3 regions of the Metabacillus indicus genome follow, and region 2 is predicted to be linked to each of the others. Evidence: a T-box and tRNA genes for the amino acid it is inferred to sense, from the RefSeq annotation. Region 2 holds a T-box; the other regions hold tRNA genes.
What was found. The T-box of region 2 lies ahead of leuS (leucine--tRNA ligase). A T-box ahead of a tRNA ligase gene usually reads a tRNA of that ligase, here a tRNA-Leu.

Region 1 (6,324 bases), 1.6 Mb from region 2:
ATCGGGTTACCGAATTCAGTCAAACTCCGAATGCCAAAGACTTGCTCCTCGGGAGTCAGACTGCGAGTGATAAGATCCGTAGTCAAGAGGGAAACAGCCCAGACCGCCAGCTAAGGTCCCAAAGTATACGTTAAGTGGAAAAGGATGTGGAGTTGCTTAGACAACCAGGATGTTGGCTTAGAAGCAGCCACCATTTAAAGAGTGCGTAATAGCTCACTGGTCGAGTGACTCTGCGCCGAAAATGTACCGGGGCTAAACGTATCACCGAAGCTGCGGACTGTTCTTACGAACAGTGGTAGGAGAGCGTTCTAAGGGCGTCGAAGCCAGACCGGAAGGACTGGTGGAGCGCTTAGAAGTGAGAATGCCGGTATGAGTAGCGAAAGAGGGGTGAGAATCCCCTCCACCGAATGCCTAAGGTTTCCTGAGGAAGGCTCGTCCGCTCAGGGTTAGTCGGGACCTAAGCCGAGGCCGAAAGGCGTAGGCGATGGACAACAGGTTGATATTCCTGTACCACCTCCTCACCATTTGAGCAATGGGGGGACGCAGGAGGATAGGGCAAGCGCGCTGTTGGATATGCGCGTCCAAGCAGTTAGGCCGGGAAGTAGGCAAATCCGCTTCCCATATAAGGCTGAGCTGTGATGGCGAGGGAAATTTAGTACCGAAGTTCCTGATTCCACACTGCCAAGAAAAGCCTCTAGCGAGGTGAGAGGTGCCCGTACCGCAAACCGACACAGGTAGGCGAGGAGAGAATCCTAAGGTGAGCGAGAGAACTCTCGTTAAGGAACTCGGCAAAATGACCCCGTAACTTCGGGAGAAGGGGTGCTTTTTAGGGTGAATAGCCCTGAAAAGCCGCAGTGAATAGGCCCAGGCGACTGTTTAGCAAAAACACAGGTCTCTGCGAAGCCGCAAGGCGAAGTATAGGGGCTGACGCCTGCCCGGTGCTGGAAGGTTAAGGGGAGAGGTTAGCGCAAGCGAAGCTTTGAACCGAAGCCCCAGTAAACGGCGGCCGTAACTATAACGGTCCTAAGGTAGCGAAATTCCTTGTCGGGTAAGTTCCGACCCGCACGAAAGGCGTAACGATCTGGGCACTGTCTCAACGAGAGACTCGGTGAAATTATAGTACCTGTGAAGATGCAGGTTACCCGCGACAGGACGGAAAGACCCCGTGGAGCTTTACTGCAGCCTGATATTGAATTTTGGTACAGCTTGTACAGGATAGGTAGGAGCCTTGGAAGCCGGAGCGCAAGCTTCGGTGGAGGCATTGGTGGGATACTACCCTTGCTGTATTGAAATTCTAACCCGCAGCCCTTACCGGGCTGGGAGACAGTGTCAGGCGGGCAGTTTGACTGGGGCGGTCGCCTCCTAAAATGTAACGGAGGCGCCCAAAGGTTCCCTCAGAATGGTTGGAAATCATTCGCAGAGTGTAAAGGCACAAGGGAGCTTGACTGCGAGACCTACAAGTCGAGCAGGGACGAAAGTCGGGCTTAGTGATCCGGTGGTTCCGCATGGAAGGGCCATCGCTCAACGGATAAAAGCTACCCCGGGGATAACAGGCTTATCTCCCCCAAGAGTCCACATCGACGGGGAGGTTTGGCACCTCGATGTCGGCTCATCGCATCCTGGGGCTGTAGTCGGTCCCAAGGGTTGGGCTGTTCGCCCATTAAAGCGGTACGCGAGCTGGGTTCAGAACGTCGTGAGACAGTTCGGTCCCTATCCGTCGTGGGCGCAGGAAATTTGAGAGGAGCTGTCCTTAGTACGAGAGGACCGGGATGGACGCACCGCTGGTGTACCAGTTGTCTTGCCAAAGGCATCGCTGGGTAGCTATGTGCGGAAGGGATAAGTGCTGAAAGCATCTAAGCATGAAGCCCCCCTCAAGATGAGATTTCCCATCACATTTGTGAGTAAGAACCCTGAAAGATGATCAGGTTGATAGGTCTGAGGTGGAAGCGCGGTGACGTGTGGAGCTGACAGATACTAATCGTTCGAGGACTTAACCACAGTCTAACTAAGTGTAAGTTGCATGTGAATCTTGTTATCAAACGTTATTCAGTTTTGAAAGAATAACTTCTTTCAAAAAAAAAGCTTGAAATCTTCGGATTTCATAGTATAATAATTTTTGTCACTATGTCTGGTGATGATGGCAAAGAGGTCACACCCGTTCCCATGCCGAACACGGAAGTTAAGCTCTTTAGCGCCGATGGTAGTTGGGGGTTTCCCCCTGTGAGAGTAGGACGTTGCCAGGCTGGTGAAAATTATTATTCCGCAGTAGCTCAGTGGTAGAGCTATCGGCTGTTAACCGATCGGTCGTAGGTTCGAGTCCTACCTGCGGAGCCATTTTGGAGAGCTGTCCGAGTGGCCGAAGGAGCACGATTGGAAATCGTGTAGGCGGTAACCCGTCTCAAGGGTTCGAATCCCTTGCTCTCCGCCACAACTTTATGGCCCGTTGGTCAAGCGGTTAAGACACCGCCCTTTCACGGCGGTAACACGGGTTCGAATCCCGTACGGGTCACCAACATATTTTCACTGCGGAGGATTAGCTCAGCTGGGAGAGCATCTGCCTTACAAGCAGAGGGTCGGCGGTTCGAGCCCGTCATCCTCCACCATGAAAATTTAAAGCAGCAGCGTAACGGTCAAGCAGGTTTAACACCAACTTATCGGGACGAAAAAGAATTACCTTATTATTATCGCGGGGTGGAGCAGTCTGGTAGCTCGTCGGGCTCATAACCCGAAGGTCGCAGGTTCAAATCCTGTCCCCGCAACCAAATGGTCCCGTGGTGTAGCGGTTAACATGCCTGCCTGTCACGCAGGAGATCGCCGGTTCGATCCCGGTCGGGACCGCCATTTTTATAAAGGCTTGGTAGCTCAGTCGGTAGAGCAAAGGACTGAAAATCCTTGTGTCGGCGGTTCGATTCCGTCCCAAGCCACCATTTACACTTATATGCCGGTGTAGCTCAATTGGTAGAGCAACTGACTTGTAATCAGTAGGTTGGGGGTTCAAGTCCTCTTGCCGGCACCACTGAAATGTGGAGGGGTAGCGAAGTGGCTAAACGCGGCGGACTGTAAATCCGCTCCCTCAGGGTTCGGCGGTTCGAATCCGTCCCCCTCCACCATTTTTAAAAAAGAATACAGGGGTATAGTTTAAAGGTAGAACAGAGGTCTCCAAAACCTCCGGTGTGGGTTCGAGTCCTACTACCCCTGCCAATTTAATTAATCTTATATAGTATAATGGCGGCTGTGGCGAAGTGGTTAACGCACCAGATTGTGGCTCTGGCATTCGTGGGTTCGATTCCCATCAGTCGCCCCTTTTTACTTAATAGGGTTTTTATTTTTGTTTTGGGCTATAGCCAAGCGGTAAGGCAACGGACTTTGACTCCGTCATGCGCTGGTTCGAATCCAGCTAGCCCAGCCATTTTCACTTTAACAGTCATCTTTGTGCACCAGCTGCATAAGATACAATTACGGCGAATGCGGAAGTAGTTCAGTGGTAGAACACCACCTTGCCAAGGTGGGGGTCGCGGGTTCGAATCCCGTCTTCCGCTCCAGAATCTTAAGGCGGCATAGCCAAGTGGTAAGGCAGAGGTCTGCAAAACCTTTATCCCCGGTTCAAATCCGGGTGTCGCCTCCAATTTTTATGAACTCACCCTTAGCCGGGGTGGCGGAACTGGCAGACGCACAGGACTTAAAATCCTGCGGTAGGTGACTACCGTACCGGTTCGATTCCGGTCCTCGGCATCAACCAGTATCCAGTTCAAAAAATGATCAATTTGCCGGTGTGGCGGAATTGGCAGACGCGCACGACTCAAAATCGTGTTCCTCTGGAGTGTCGGTTCGACCCCGACCACCGGTATCTAAAATAGCTATAGAAATCAAGACTTCAACGGTTATGTTGAAGTCTTTTTTTTGCGTTTATTTTCGCGACATAAATAATATAATATCGTGTGCGTAAGAGGTTGGTGTGGGTAGAAGAGAAAAACTTTCAGATGAAGAAGCACGAATTATTAAAAAGAAAATTACGGATGATTAAGCTTACGAATTTTTCTTCAAAGATTGTTATTTGAGAAATTTAAAATAAAAAAGGACCTTAGTGGTCCTTTAGCTCCTTCACTAAAGCTATTTGAAGAAGATTATATATTATGGTAATAGAATAGAGCTGTTTACTCCTATTTTCATACCCAAAACCCTATAGTTTTATTGAAATATTTGGAAATGATAGTAAAGCAAAGACAACTACAATTAAAACAGGTAGGTAGAATATTAAAAGTGTCTTTGAAATGATAGCTTTAAACCAATTACCTGTTTTCCCTTCAAAAGGTTTTGTGCTCATCGAAAAATTTATTTCCGTTTCTTTTAGAGTAACAGCATGTTCATACAGCTTCCTAAATAACCACTCTTGATGAATAAAAAATCCATCCAATAACCAAAAGAAGAATACAGGTACCAATGCTAAAATAATATACTTCGTATTCATTTCATCAATATTAGCGAAAGCAAGTAATCCAACTACTAGGGTAACCGTCCAACCTTTTAATAAAAATGAATTAGATGCCATACGCGTTATTACATTTTGGATCATTTCAAGATAACGTATTTTGCTTTCCATACAACATTCCTCCTACTGATAAACAAGTTAATGATTCAGTACTTTTCTTTAGAAAATACTCAATTAAATCTTGACTTGAATATCAATTAAATCATGTTTTTCATACAAAACATCTAAGGCATGTGAATCACCATTCGGATTATAAGCCTTTTCCCATTCTTGAAGGTCATTTTGAGATATTTCACAAAGATGTCCTATATCCAGCTTATACTTTATGTCTAATACTTGAGCATGTTTAAGATAATACCCTTTTTTTATTAAACCGAATCTAATAGGGTCCTTTTTTCTGATAGATTGTGTCATAGCTAATTCATAATAAATCCAAGGAGATTTTGTTTGTTTAATCACCTCGTTTGTTACAATGGAATTTGGAGTATTTAAAAAAAGGACACATTCAGTTTTATCTATCATCTTAGTTAGTGCCGTTGACAGCATCATATAAACATGGCTTGTTGAAAAATTTCTTTTTTCATAATTGTAAGTATTGCTGTCTTTATTTTTACAATAAATGTCATCTATTTTTTTTAGAAGGTTTGCAGCATATCCCCACACACAAGAATCAATGAAAACTGTTAAACCGAATTTTTCATATAGCCAACCAGCCACTGCAATAGCTTTCTCTTTATCTGCATGAGAGTGAGAAATAAAAACATCAGCATTTATTTCTGGAAACCAATCGTTTTGCATCTTTGTTCCATCTATGCTTCCATCACTGAGCAAAAAGCTATCAAATTCTTTTTCTATATGTTCTTTATTCTCTTCTAAAATAGTGTTACCTATATTACTATAAGAAAGAAACTCGCTATTCATCTTTAAATTAAATCCAGCAAACATTATTTATTCCTCCTTTATTTCCTATCTATATTCAATAAAATTATCCATCTATAATTTACCAAATGTTCTTCATTTTGTCAAAAAAGGTCAAACTTTTAAAGATACTTATTAGACGATCAAGATTAATCGCTGATAAATAAGATGTGTATTCTTCAATTATTCTGCCCTGTTAGTTCAATAAGATAAAATTCTCATTTTATTATATGGTTTTTCTAAAGAGCTTCCGTTGCATTAATCTTTTTCTTTATGAGTGATAATATTTTATGTGCAAAATTAAGACTGATATGGTTAAAGGCAAAGCCATTGCCATGCGACAAGCGAAGCTTGATCGTAATAAGTTTTTTCTCTTAATAGGAAGTTAAAAATAAACCAGTGTTGATTCTATTTATTAATATATAGAATCAACACTGGTTTATTTTTATTGGTACTTACTCGAGTGGGCTTTTACAAAACTAAGGCACAAGTTTGTACTGCTAATTTAAGAACTACAATTATCATCTTCTTTTACAACTGCCACCTGTTTATTAGTTTCTTCATTTAGTTTCAAAAATATATCAATCTTCCCAGTCAAGATTTCACTGTACTCGATTTGTTTATTAAATGCCTCTTTTAACAGGTGGTTCTCCTTATCTAAAGTCTTATGATGAAAATGTAAGGATTCTTTTACTTCTTCTATAATTTGATTTTGTTTATTCAATTTAGTTAGTATAGCCTCTTGTTGTTTCCCCATGTGTATAACATCTTTTTTACGCCAAAAAAGAGACACTCCAAAAATAAAGATGGTTATAGCTAAGGATACATATGAAAGTAAGTTAAATATTCTAGAATCTAATTCTTCTTTTCTTTGTTTGGTTATTTTATCAATAATAGATAACTTTTCAATTTGCATT
Region 2 (6,324 bases):
ATGTCAACAAGCTGCTCATCTGAAATCGACTTCAGGAATTGATTGATCGCCTTCTCCAGGTCTTTTTCATGCTCTTTATCAAAAACGGCCACCTTGTACATTTAGCACCATCCCATATCACAGCCTTCCGCATATTGCTGCTGAAGCTCGCAGTTCCGTTCATACATGCGGTAAAACCTGTCCTCTTCCATCATGAATCCATTTACTAATTCATATTCCCGTCCACCGGAAGTTATGACAAGCTTCCCGATATACTCCTTTCCGATGTACAGCTCCATAAATTCCCCGTGCAGCTTTGCGACAACGCGATCCGTTACATCAAGCTTGTGATAGTCAGACATATCACATCCCTCCTTAGTTGAAGTGTATTTTTAAGGGATGTTGTTTATGATAGCGTTCTCATTTTTGTGGAGGAGAGATTAGCGTGATTAGCTGATTTGGACTGTTAGACTCCTGTTTTGGATTGTTAGACCTGTAAATCGGATTGTTAGGACATTGTTTTGGATTGTTAAAGGCATGATTTGGATTGTTAGACCTGTTATTCAGAATTCGGAACCTGGTTATAGCGTGCAATCTGCGATTGACTGGAGCCAATACCGTCAAAAAGTACAAAAAACCCTGCCGAAGCAGGGAAATGGAATTATGCCAATTCACTTTTGCGTTTTGTGTCGCCTTTCCAGTCAAGCATGCCGCCCGCCATGTTCGTCACTTTGTAGCCTTTGTCCTCCATGTAGGAGCAGACGTTGCCGCTGCGACCGCCTGACCGGCAGATGATGATATATTCTTTGTCCTTATCAAATTGATCAAGTTTTTCAGGAATTTCTCCCATGCGGATATGTTTTGCTTCAGGAATCATTCCTTCTTCTACTTCATCCTCCTCGCGCACATCTACAAGGTTCAGTGTTTCTCCGCTTTTCAGTTTTTTATGTAATTCGTCTGTTGTTATTTCTCTCATTGAAATCATCCTTTCTGTTTCAGATGGGTTTATTATACCAAAGCCTGTGTGTGACATACCACTTTCACAGAGGCAATGAAAAAAGCAGGCGCTATGGCCTGCTTTTTCTTAGTTCGCTACAATATTTACAAGTTTTCCAGGAACGGCAATGATTTTGCGTATTGTTTTTCCGTCAACCTGTTCTTTCACGTCAACATCTGAAAGAGCAAGCTCCTGCATTTCTTCGCGTGTTGCGTCTTTTGGAACGTGGAGTTTCGCTTTTACTTTCCCGTTTACCTGAACAACGATTTCCACTTCGTCCTCAACTAATTTGCCTTCGTCGTATGCAGGCCATGTTTCATAGGAGACTGTTCCTTCGTGGCCGAGCTTTTCCCATAATTCCTCTGCAAGGTGAGGAGCTACCGGTGAAAGCAATTTAACGAAGCCTTCCATATATGACTTCGGAAGAACTGTTGCTTTATACGCCTCATTAATGAAAACCATCAGCTGGGAGATCGCTGTGTTGAAACGCAATCCTTCGTAATCCTCTGTTACTTTTTTAACGGTTTGATGATACACACGCTCTAAGCTGTCAGATGGGCTGTCTGTCACTTTCGCATTAAGAGCTCCGTTATCTTCTACGAACAGACGCCATACACGGTCAAGGAAACGGCGGGCTCCGTCAAGTCCTTTTTCAGACCAGGCGATAGAAGCCTCAAGAGGTCCCATAAACATTTCGTAAAGGCGGAGCGTATCTGCACCGTGGCTTGCAACGATATCATCCGGATTGACAACATTGCCTTTGGATTTACTCATTTTTTCGTTGTTTTCCCCAAGAATCATTCCCTGGTTAAACAATTTCTGGAACGGCTCTTTTGTAGGAACAATGCCAAGATCATACAGCACTTTATGCCAGAAACGCGCATACAGCAAATGAAGAACCGCATGTTCCGCACCGCCGATGTATGTGTCAACAGGCAGCCACTGCTTAATTTTTTCAGGATCTGCAAGGTGCTCAGCGTTTTTTGGATCAATATAGCGCAGGTAGTACCAGCAGCTGCCGGCCCATTGCGGCATTGTGTTTGTCTCGCGTCTGCCTTTTTTGCCTGTTGCAGGGTCTGTTACGTTTACCCACTCTTCAATAACGGCAAGCGGAGATTCACCTGTGCCAGAAGGACGGATTTCTGTCGTTTTCGGCAGAGTCAGTGGAAGCTCTTCCTCAGGTACTGCTGACATTGTGCCGTCTTCCCAATGAATAATCGGAATCGGCTCACCCCAGTAGCGCTGGCGGGAGAACAGCCAGTCACGAAGACGGTAAGTCGTTTTCTTTTCGCCCTTTTTGTTTGTTTCAAGCCATGCAATCATGTTTTCAATGGCTTCTTCTTTATTTAAGCCGTTAAGGAAATCAGAGTTCACATGCTGTCCGTCGCCTGTATAAGCTTCATTTTCAACATTGCCGCCTTCAACAACCTCTTTGATCGGCAGGTCGAACATTTTTGCAAATTCATAGTCTCGCTCGTCGTGTGCAGGAACAGCCATAATGGCGCCAGTTCCGTAGCTTACAAGAACGTAGTCTGCAATCCAGATCGGCATTTTTTCGCCGTTTGCAGGGTTAACAGCAAACGCACCTGTGAATACTCCTGTTTTTTCTTTCGCAAGATCTGTCCGTTCAAGATCACTCTTGCTTTTTACTTTATCAAGATAAGCTGCTACAGCATCCTTTTGGTCTTCTGTTGTAATTTTATCAACTAAAGCATGCTCGGGAGCAAGGACTGCATACGTCGCCCCAAAGAGCGTATCCGGACGTGTTGTGAAAACAGTAAAGGATTCTTCATGTCCGTCAACGGTAAACTGAACGTGCGCTCCTTCAGAACGGCCGATCCAGTTGCGCTGCATTTCCTTGATGCTCTCAGGCCAGTCAACTTCTTCAAGGTCCTCAATTAAGCGGTCTGCATATGCCGTGATTTTCAGCATCCATTGTTTCATCGGGCGGCGTTCAACAGGATGGCCTCCGCGCTCGCTCTTTCCGTCGATGATTTCTTCATTTGCAAGGACGGTTCCAAGTGCAGGACACCAGTTGACCGCTACCTCATCAACATAAGCAAGACCTTTTTTATATAACTGAAGGAAAATCCATTGTGTCCACTTGTAGTATTCAGGATCTGTCGTATTAATTTCACGGTCCCAGTCATATGAAAATCCGAGGCTTTGAATCTGACGGCGGAACGTATCAATGTTTTTGGCTGTAAACTCTGCAGGGTCATTCCCAGTATCAAGCGCGTACTGCTCAGCAGGAAGACCGAATGCATCCCATCCCATCGGATGAAGGACGTTATATCCCTGCATGCGTTTTACGCGGGAAAGAATATCAGTTGCCGTAAAACCTTCCGGATGTCCTACATGCAGTCCCGCTCCTGATGGATACGGAAACATGTCAAGTGCGTAAAATTTAGGCTTGCCGGCATCTTCCGTTGTTTTGAACGTCTTATTTTCAAGCCAGTAGTTCTGCCATTTCTTCTCGATTTTTTCGTGCTTGTAATTCATCATTATCCTCCTCTGATTGGTGCGCTGTTTCTACTAATTCAGTTTGAACGGGTTTTGGATTGTTAAACGGAAAAAACAGAAAAAACCTCCCGTCCCTGAAAGGGACGAGAGGTTTATTTCCCGCGGTACCACCCAATTTAGCGCCATACGGCACTCACTTGATATCCGTAACGTGGATCACGACAGACATTACCGTGCAGGCTGCCCTGCAGTTCGCATCCGTAACTCAAAGGCGAGTTCGCAGGCATTGGATGATTGACTCTCACCGTCCGTCAATTCTCTGAGCATCCGCAGTCTGTTACTAATCCTTATCACCGTTCAAAATCATAAAGTTATACATGTATTTTATAGAATTTAAACCACGGTTGCAAGCTGTTCGCTGTAAAAACTTATGAAATGGGCAGGAATGCGGGAAAATCATGCTTTTTAATAGAAGTGTAGGCTGTTGAGAGATAAGGTGTGAGATGATTTGGAGATTATTTCGCTTGGCGCTCATTGTCTTTTACAGGCTGTTCAATGCTGTCCTGCTGCTGTCTGACAAAGTCAAAACTCCGAAGTACGGCCTCCCCGCTGTAACCAGCGATAATAGAAAGCACGACAAGCTGAAATGAGGATGAAGGTTCTGTAGATAAAACGAGCAGGATCGATGCGGTCGTGCCCATTGCGATATCCTCCCAGAAACCGAGGTAGATAAAACGCTTGGTCATTCTTGGCTTTTCCATCCTTCCTTTCTTTTTAACATGTCCAAGCAGTCCCATTAACCCCCCAATCAATGACGCTACAAGTACAGTCTGCAGCATAAGATCACCTTCCTAAAGCCGTAATAAATTCGGCACGCGACTTCAGGTACAAGATATATTGCTTCTCTTTGCTTGTACAAATCAATAAAACCAGAAGCTTGTTTTACTTCCATTATATGTGAATACCGTTGGAACAATCTTGATTAAATAGAAGGAATTTTCAGTAAACTTTCATTCGTACTATTTCACTAGACCGAACACTTTTTCGGTCCGGCGCCTAAGTGATTAGTACCATGCATTTCTGGAGAGTACGCCTCTTTATTTTCCTCACTCTTCCAAATACTTGTCCATTTGACCGAAAAAAGCACACCATTTAAAAGGTGTGCCATCTGTTATCACGCACTCACTGCGGGTGCAGGATGCTTCTCTTTGATTTTCTTATCGTAAACGGATGTCGTGAACATGGCGATAAACAGCAATCCAATCAGAACAGCAAACAGCATGCTCATGCCATAAAGATCAACCAGTACGCCTCCAAGCAGCGGACCGATCATTCTTCCGCCTGTAGCTGTACTGTTGACGAAGCCCTGATAAAATCCTTCACGGCCTTTTGGAGCAAGATCATTGGCAATGGTCGGAACCGCCGGCCATACGAGCATTTCTCCAATTGTTAATATGATCATAGCTGTCATAAATCCGCTGAAGTCACCGGCAAAGGAGACCATGACAAAGGAGAAAATAAAGATGCAAAAGCCGATCATCATCTGCTTTTTAATTGATTTGGCAGCATATTTTACAAATGTATTCACAAGCGGCTGGCCGAAAACAATCAACGCCCCGTTTACCGTCCAGATCAAGCTGTACTGAGTAAGCGGGATGTTCAGCTCCTGTGTGTGGGCGGCAATCGTTGACTGCCACTGAACATACGCGACCCAGCACAGCAAATAGCCGGAGCAAAGAATGATCAGTGCTGTAAATTTATCGCGGTTCTGCAGCTTGGATGATTCCTGCAAAAGGGACGATTGGGCAGATGGAGCAGACGCAATCTTTCGATAACCGAAACATGCCAGCAAGAAAAAAACAGCATACAGTGCTGCATTTGCAATAAAGATCAGCTGAAATGAATACCCCGCAATCAGTCCGCCAAGCGCAGCCCCAATCGCAACTCCCGCATTTTGAGAAACATAAATCGCGTTAAACGCTTTTCGCCCTCCCTCAGGCCAAACCGTTCCGGCAAGTGCATACATAGATGGAAACACAATTCCGGAGCCAAACCCGACGAGCGTCAAAAAGACAATATACCAAGGCCAGTCATTAAAGAAAACAAGACCTAAAATAGCTGTGAACGTAAGCACAATCCCGCTCAAGATGGAACGGTAGCCCCCGTACCGGTCAAAAAGAACCCCGCCGATCAGGTTGCCCGCTACACTTGCGGCAGAATTCAGCATCAGGACAATCCCGGCAACTGTCAGCGATTTACCAAGATGATCATGAATGTAAATTGTATTTAAAGGCCACAGAAACGAAGAACCTGTTACGTTAATCAGCATTCCTGTTACAAGCAGCCATAAAGAACGCGGCATCGCGAAAACCTCCTTAAAAAACTCACAAAAAAGCACGAAGGCAAGAGCTGCCTTCGCGTTTTTTTAAATCCATAGAAGATTGTAGTCCTTTTATCTGGAGATTGCAACCGGGAAATACCGGACTGATTTGCCGTGCCTGGATGCTTGCAACATTGTTAATACAAAGACAGATCTTCTTCTGTTTCAAATATAATTTCACCACTGGATTGCATGCTCAGTGCTGTCACTTCTGCAGAACCCTGATATCCTTTTTCAAAATAGCCGACAATCGTTTCCTCAAGCTGTTTTCCGTTTTTGTCTCTGTAAAAAAGGTTAATAGAACTTTCACTGAACTTTTCGCTCGGCGTGATTTTCAGCTGATAGGTTTCTTTCGGTTCCAATGACGGAATCAAAATTTTTTCCTCATTATAAAAATAGCTGATCTCCATTTCATCCAGCTGATGTTCCGATTGATTTGTAATCGTAATGGTGATTGCACTGCTGAACATACCTCTTACAGGCAGAACAAATAAAATCACCAAAA
Region 3 (6,324 bases), 1.2 Mb from region 2:
AGAAAAAGCGGCCGCGTTTATAAATGAAGAAAAAGAAGTGCTGACAGCCCAGGATGCCATTGACGGAGCGAAAGACATTCTTGCCGAATGGATTTCAGACGAGCCGTCCCATCGCCAGTGGATCCGCGATCTTACGTTCAGAAAAGGAAAAATCGCGGCATCAGCCAAGGATGAAGAGAAAGACGAAAAGAACGTGTATGAAATGTATTACACGTACGAGGAGCCTATCCTGAAAATTGTGCCCCACCGTGTTCTTGCTCTGAACCGCGGGGAAAAGGAAGGGGTTTTGAGAGTAACGGTTGAAGCGCCGGCGGAAGAAATTCTGATGCAGCTTCAAAAACGGGAACTTAAAAACCCGCGCACAGCTGTAAAAGATACGTATATAGAAGCGATAGAAGATGCTTATAAGAGATTGATTGAGCCTTCCATCGAGAGGGAGATCCGGAAAGAACTGTCTGAAAAGGCAGATGACCGGGCCATCCATATTTTCTCTGAAAATTTGAGGAATCTTCTGCTTCAGCCGCCTCTTAAGGGGAGAATCGTCCTTGGAGTCGATCCTGCCTACCGGACAGGCTGCAAGCTTGCTGCAGTAGATGAAACAGGGAAGGTCCTTGAAATCGGGGTGATCTATCCCCACCCGCCTGTAAATAAATCAAGAGAAGCAAAACAAAAGCTTTCGGATATCATCAAACGATTTAAAGTTGAATTAATTGCCATTGGAAACGGAACGGCATCAAGGGAAACCGAACAATTCGTGGCAGACTTGATTGAAGAACTGAAGGCAGACCTCTCGTACATTATTGTAAACGAAGCGGGTGCAAGTGTTTACTCTGCATCTGATCTGGCACGGGAAGAGTTTCCTGACTTTCAGGTTGAAGAACGGAGTGCCGTCTCCATAGCGAGAAGGCTTCAGGATCCGCTCGCCGAACTGGTTAAAATCGACCCTAAGTCGGTTGGAGTCGGGCAGTATCAGCATGACGTTGCACAAAAAAAATTGAATGAATCTCTGACATTTGTTGTTGAAACCGTGGTAAACCAAGTTGGAGTTAACGTGAACACAGCTTCATCTTCTTTGCTTCAGTACGTGGCGGGTCTAAGCAAGTCCGTGGCGCAGAACATTGTCAAACAGCGTGATGAAATCGGGAAGTTTGATGACCGGAAGCAATTGAAAAAGATCCCTCGTCTTGGAGCTAAAACATATGAGCAGTGCATAGGGTTCTTGAGAATTTCCGGGGGCAAACATCCTCTTGATTCTACCGGAATCCATCCTGAAAGCTACAAAGAAACAGAAGAGCTGCTCCGTATGCTTGGCTTGAGCCTGAAAGACCTTGGGTCAGACAAGCTTAGAGAAGGGATAAGCAGTCTCAACCTAAAGGAAGCTGCAGAGAAAATCGGCATGGGAGAACTGACCTTAAAAGATATTTGCGATTCTCTTGTGCGCCCGGGGCGCGATCCGCGGGATGAAGTGGCTAAACCGCTGCTTAAAAAAGGCGTTCTGAAACTGGAAGACCTTGAAACAGGCATGGAGCTTCAGGGAACGGTCCGAAACGTAGTAGACTTCGGAGCGTTCGTTGATATAGGAGTGAAACAGGATGGGCTTGTCCATATCTCCAAGCTGAAAAATTCTTACGTTAAGCATCCGCTTGATGTTGTCTCAGTCGGAGATGTTGTAACTGTATGGGTAGACTCAGTCGACAGGCAAAAAGGCCGGGTTGCACTCACGATGGTTGGAAACTGATGAAAAACACTGCTTACGAGCAGTGTTTTTTTCTATAAAAATACCAGCACTGGTTCAGCATTTTGATTTGATAACGGTCCTTTTCATAAAACGCACGCTGCATTTGGTTTTTTAACCATGATGGCATTGCTCGTTCCTCCTTATTGTTTATAATGGAGTATGTGTATGACTTACTTTATGCGGGCTCGGGATGTCCTGTTCGGAGAAACAAACTATGCGGGGTGCTTTGGAATGAATGAACGCAAACTTCAGGAACTGACAGAATCGCTTTCTGCAGAATACTTCAGAAAACCATTCAAACATAAAGCGGTTTTCAACAGCAGGCTGCGGACGACGGGAGGAAGGTATCTGCTAAAAAGCCACAATATCGAAGTGAACCCAAAATATCTTTCTCAGGGACTCGATGAAGTGATCGGGATTATCAAGCATGAGCTGTGCCATTACCACCTTCATATAGAAGGGAGAGGGTATAAGCACCGTGATCCTGAATTCAGGGCGCTGCTTTCACAAGTAGGTGCACCAAGGTTCTGCACGCCGATCGAGCCTCCTGCAAGAACAAGGAAAATCGTTCAGTATCAATGTACAGAGTGCCGGTTTATCTACAATCGCCGCAGGAAGATGGATACATCAAAATACGTGTGCGGCAAATGCGGAGGGAAAATCAAACTTGTTTCATAGAATTTTATAAAAAGGGTTGACGCTCTGCGTGGAGCTGTGTTAAATTATAAAAGCCGTCGTAAGAGACGCAAAACAAGACTAAAAAGAAGGCTTGACAGTTTGTCCAAACCTTCATATAATTAAGAAAGTCTGTCAGCAATATCTTATTCCGCAGTAGCTCAGTGGTAGAGCTATCGGCTGTTAACCGATCGGTCGTAGGTTCGAGTCCTACCTGCGGAGCCATAATATGGGGAAGTACTCAAGTGGCTGAAGAGGCGCCCCTGCTAAGGGTGTAGGTCGCGTAAGCGGCGCGAGGGTTCAAATCCCTCCTTCTCCGCCATTATTTTTTATTGTCTCTGGCCCGTTGGTCAAGCGGTTAAGACACCGCCCTTTCACGGCGGTAACACGGGTTCGAATCCCGTACGGGTCATCATTTTCACAAATGAATACGGAGGATTAGCTCAGCTGGGAGAGCATCTGCCTTACAAGCAGAGGGTCGGCGGTTCGAGCCCGTCATCCTCCACCATCTGGTCCCGTGGTGTAGCGGTTAACATGCCTGCCTGTCACGCAGGAGATCGCCGGTTCGATCCCGGTCGGGACCGCCATTTTTATTGGGCTATAGCCAAGCGGTAAGGCAACGGACTTTGACTCCGTCATGCGCTGGTTCGAATCCAGCTAGCCCAGCCATTTTCATTTTGAAAAATGAATATATTTGTGCCATTAGCTCAGTCGGTAGAGCATCTGACTTTTAATCAGAGGGTCGAAGGTTCGAGTCCTTCATGGCACACCATCTAATGTATGCGGGTGTGGCGGAATTGGCAGACGCGCTAGACTTAGGATCTAGTGTCTTTGACGTGGGGGTTCGAGTCCCTTCACCCGCACCATACATTATTCTTTTCGCGGTCGTGGCGGAATGGCAGACGCGCTAGGTTGAGGGCCTAGTGGGGGTAACCCCGTGGAAGTTCGACTCTTCTCGGCCGCACCAAAAGAGCTTTAAAAAAACTTAAAAAAGTTGTTGACATAAACATCACATCTTGGTATTATATTTAAGTCGCTTCACAAATTATCATGTGCGCCCGTAGCTCAATTGGATAGAGCGTTTGACTACGGATCAAAAGGTTATGGGTTCGACTCCTGTCGGGCGCGCCATATTACGGGAAGTAGCTCAGCTTGGTAGAGCACTTGGTTTGGGACCAAGGGGTCGCAGGTTCGAATCCTGTCTTCCCGACCAGGTAATTTTCATAACTTTATATGCGGGTGTAGTTTAATGGTAAAACTCTAGCCTTCCAAGCTAATGTCGTGGGTTCGATTCCCATCACCCGCTCCAATCTTTAAAAAATGATCTTTGAAAACTAAACAAAACCAAAAGCGTACCAAACGTTTTAAATTTTTAAGTCAGCAACATTTATGAGTCACAAATTTTCTTCGGAGAGTTTGATCCTGGCTCAGGACGAACGCTGGCGGCGTGCCTAATACATGCAAGTCGAGCGGACCTCTTCGGAGGTCAGCGGCGGACGGGTGAGTAACACGTGGGCAACCTGCCTGTAAGACTGGGATAACTCCGGGAAACCGGAGCTAATACCGGATACTATGTCAAACCGCATGGTTTGACATTCAAAGACGGTTTCGGCTGTCACTTACAGATGGGCCCGCGGCGCATTAGCTAGTTGGTGAGGTAATGGCTCACCAAGGCGACGATGCGTAGCCGACCTGAGAGGGTGATCGGCCACACTGGGACTGAGACACGGCCCAGACTCCTACGGGAGGCAGCAGTAGGGAATCTTCCGCAATGGACGAAAGTCTGACGGAGCAACGCCGCGTGAGTGATGAAGGTTTTCGGATCGTAAAACTCTGTTGTCAGGGAAGAACAAGTGCCGGAGTAACTGCCGGCACCTTGACGGTACCTGACCAGAAAGCCACGGCTAACTACGTGCCAGCAGCCGCGGTAATACGTAGGTGGCAAGCGTTGTCCGGAATTATTGGGCGTAAAGCGCGCGCAGGCGGTTTCTTAAGTCTGATGTGAAAGCCCCCGGCTCAACCGGGGAGGGTCATTGGAAACTGGGAAACTTGAGTGCAGAAGAGGAGAGTGGAATTCCACGTGTAGCGGTGAAATGCGTAGAGATGTGGAGGAACACCAGTGGCGAAGGCGACTCTCTGGTCTGTAACTGACGCTGAGGCGCGAAAGCGTGGGGAGCGAACAGGATTAGATACCCTGGTAGTCCACGCCGTAAACGATGAGTGCTAAGTGTTAGAGGGTTTCCGCCCTTTAGTGCTGCAGCTAACGCATTAAGCACTCCGCCTGGGGAGTACGGTCGCAAGACTGAAACTCAAAGGAATTGACGGGGGCCCGCACAAGCGGTGGAGCATGTGGTTTAATTCGAAGCAACGCGAAGAACCTTACCAGGTCTTGACATCCTTTGCCACTTCTAGAGATAGAAGGTTCCCCTTCGGGGGACAAAGTGACAGGTGGTGCATGGTTGTCGTCAGCTCGTGTCGTGAGATGTTGGGTTAAGTCCCGCAACGAGCGCAACCCTTGATCTTAGTTGCCAGCATTCAGTTGGGCACTCTAAGGTGACTGCCGGTGACAAACCGGAGGAAGGTGGGGATGACGTCAAATCATCATGCCCCTTATGACCTGGGCTACACACGTGCTACAATGGATGGTACAAAGGGCTGCGAGACCGCGAGGTTTAGCCAATCCCATAAAACCATTCTCAGTTCGGATTGCAGGCTGCAACTCGCCTGCATGAAGCTGGAATCGCTAGTAATCGCGGATCAGCATGCCGCGGTGAATACGTTCCCGGGCCTTGTACACACCGCCCGTCACACCACGAGAGTTTGCAACACCCGAAGTCGGTGGGGTAACCGCAAGGAGCCAGCCGCCTAAGGTGGGGTAGATGATTGGGGTGAAGTCGTAACAAGGTAGCCGTATCGGAAGGTGCGGCTGGATCACCTCCTTTCTAAGGATATGAGGTCGCTTTTGGTTTTTGTTTAGTTTTGAGAGATCATTCTCTCTATATGAAAGAAGGCGGTCATTTCTGATTTGCCGGTTGTTCTTTGAAAACTGGATAACGTAATTGATAACAAGTAATTCACTGAGATTTACGCTTACCATAGTGATTTTCTTAGACTTTACAGTCTAAACAAACGATTGACCAATTTTGGTTAAGTTATGAAGGGCGCACGGTGGATGCCTTGGCACTAGGAGCCGATGAAGGACGGGACTAACACCGATATGCTTTGGGGAGCTGTAAGTAAGCTTTGATCCAGAGATTTCCGAATGGGGAAACCCACTGTTCGTAATGGAACAGTATCTTTACCTGAATACATAGGGTACTGAAGGCAGACCCGGGGAACTGAAACATCTAAGTACCCGGAGGAAGAGAAAGCAAATGCGATTTCCCAAGTAGCGGCGAGCGAAACGGAATCAGCCCAAACCAAGAGGCTTGCCTCTTGGGGTTGTAGGACACTCTATACGGAGTTACAAAGGAACGGGGTAGATGAAGCGGCCTGGAAAGGCCTGTCATAGAAGGTAAAAACCCTGTAGTCGAAACTTCGTTCCCTCCAGAGTGGATCCTGAGTACGGCGGGACACGTGAAATCCCGTCGGAATCCGGGAGGACCATCTCCCAAGGCTAAATACTACCTAGTGACCGATAGTGAACCAGTACCGTGAGGGAAAGGTGAAAAGCACCCCGGAAGGGGAGTGAAAAGATCCTGAAACCGTGTGCTTACAAGTAGTCAGAGCCCGTTAACGGGTGATGGCGTGCCTTTTGTAGAATGAACCGGCGAGTTACGATCCCGTGCAAGGTTAAGTTGATGAGACGGAGCCGCAGCGAAAGCGAGTCTGAATAGGGCGAATTAGTACGTGGTCGTAGACCCGAAACCAGGTGATCTACCCATGTCCAGGGTGAAGTTCAGGTAACACTG

Region 1: it encodes a tRNA-Leu, which carries the amino acid that the T-box ahead of leuS (leucine--tRNA ligase) is inferred to sense. The anticodon was not compared.
Region 3: it encodes a tRNA-Leu, which carries the amino acid that the T-box ahead of leuS (leucine--tRNA ligase) is inferred to sense. The anticodon was not compared.

What each region holds. Positions count from the first base shown of each region.
Region 1 covers NZ_CP176757.1:611,730-618,053, forward strand. Annotated here, with positions in the region: rRNA gene ACK1LH_RS03170 (23S ribosomal RNA) at 1-1,998, shown strand, start outside; rRNA gene rrf (5S ribosomal RNA) at 2,128-2,243, shown strand; tRNA gene ACK1LH_RS03180 (tRNA-Asn) at 2,260-2,334, shown strand; tRNA gene ACK1LH_RS03185 (tRNA-Ser) at 2,339-2,428, shown strand; tRNA gene ACK1LH_RS03190 (tRNA-Glu) at 2,438-2,512, shown strand; tRNA gene ACK1LH_RS03195 (tRNA-Val) at 2,528-2,603, shown strand; tRNA gene ACK1LH_RS03200 (tRNA-Met) at 2,686-2,762, shown strand; tRNA gene ACK1LH_RS03205 (tRNA-Asp) at 2,766-2,841, shown strand; tRNA gene ACK1LH_RS03210 (tRNA-Phe) at 2,852-2,927, shown strand; tRNA gene ACK1LH_RS03215 (tRNA-Thr) at 2,941-3,016, shown strand; tRNA gene ACK1LH_RS03220 (tRNA-Tyr) at 3,026-3,110, shown strand; tRNA gene ACK1LH_RS03225 (tRNA-Trp) at 3,128-3,201, shown strand; tRNA gene ACK1LH_RS03230 (tRNA-His) at 3,229-3,301, shown strand; tRNA gene ACK1LH_RS03235 (tRNA-Gln) at 3,335-3,409, shown strand; tRNA gene ACK1LH_RS03240 (tRNA-Gly) at 3,468-3,542, shown strand; tRNA gene ACK1LH_RS03245 (tRNA-Cys) at 3,552-3,625, shown strand; tRNA gene ACK1LH_RS03250 (tRNA-Leu) at 3,647-3,732, shown strand; tRNA gene ACK1LH_RS03255 (tRNA-Leu) at 3,767-3,847, shown strand; gene ACK1LH_RS03260 (hypothetical protein) at 4,181-4,600, opposite strand; gene ACK1LH_RS03265 (hypothetical protein) at 4,664-5,434, opposite strand; gene ACK1LH_RS03270 (hypothetical protein) at 5,913-6,324, opposite strand, start outside.
Region 2 covers NZ_CP176757.1:3,172,479-3,178,802, forward strand. Annotated here, with positions in the region: gene ACK1LH_RS16255 (sporulation protein Cse60) at 1-101, opposite strand, end outside; gene ACK1LH_RS16260 (DUF2553 family protein) at 102-341, opposite strand; gene ACK1LH_RS16265 (rhodanese-like domain-containing protein) at 641-964, opposite strand; gene leuS (leucine--tRNA ligase) at 1,064-3,478, opposite strand; T-box leader at 3,576-3,802, opposite strand; gene ACK1LH_RS16275 (DUF4257 domain-containing protein) at 3,955-4,278, opposite strand; gene ACK1LH_RS16280 (MDR family MFS transporter) at 4,614-5,801, opposite strand; gene ACK1LH_RS16285 (hypothetical protein) at 5,957-6,324, opposite strand, start outside.
Region 3 covers NZ_CP176757.1:230,798-237,121, forward strand. Annotated here, with positions in the region: gene ACK1LH_RS01330 (Tex family protein) at 1-1,738, shown strand, start outside; gene cmpA (cortex morphogenetic protein CmpA) at 1,752-1,865, opposite strand; gene ACK1LH_RS01340 (SprT family protein) at 1,970-2,416, shown strand; tRNA gene ACK1LH_RS01345 (tRNA-Asn) at 2,564-2,638, shown strand; tRNA gene ACK1LH_RS01350 (tRNA-Ser) at 2,645-2,735, shown strand; tRNA gene ACK1LH_RS01355 (tRNA-Glu) at 2,754-2,825, shown strand; tRNA gene ACK1LH_RS01360 (tRNA-Val) at 2,846-2,921, shown strand; tRNA gene ACK1LH_RS01365 (tRNA-Asp) at 2,925-3,000, shown strand; tRNA gene ACK1LH_RS01370 (tRNA-Gln) at 3,008-3,082, shown strand; tRNA gene ACK1LH_RS01375 (tRNA-Lys) at 3,110-3,185, shown strand; tRNA gene ACK1LH_RS01380 (tRNA-Leu) at 3,196-3,279, shown strand; tRNA gene ACK1LH_RS01385 (tRNA-Leu) at 3,295-3,380, shown strand; tRNA gene ACK1LH_RS01390 (tRNA-Arg) at 3,468-3,544, shown strand; tRNA gene ACK1LH_RS01395 (tRNA-Pro) at 3,550-3,626, shown strand; tRNA gene ACK1LH_RS01400 (tRNA-Gly) at 3,649-3,722, shown strand; rRNA gene ACK1LH_RS01405 (16S ribosomal RNA) at 3,818-5,355, shown strand; rRNA gene ACK1LH_RS01410 (23S ribosomal RNA) at 5,559-6,324, shown strand, end outside.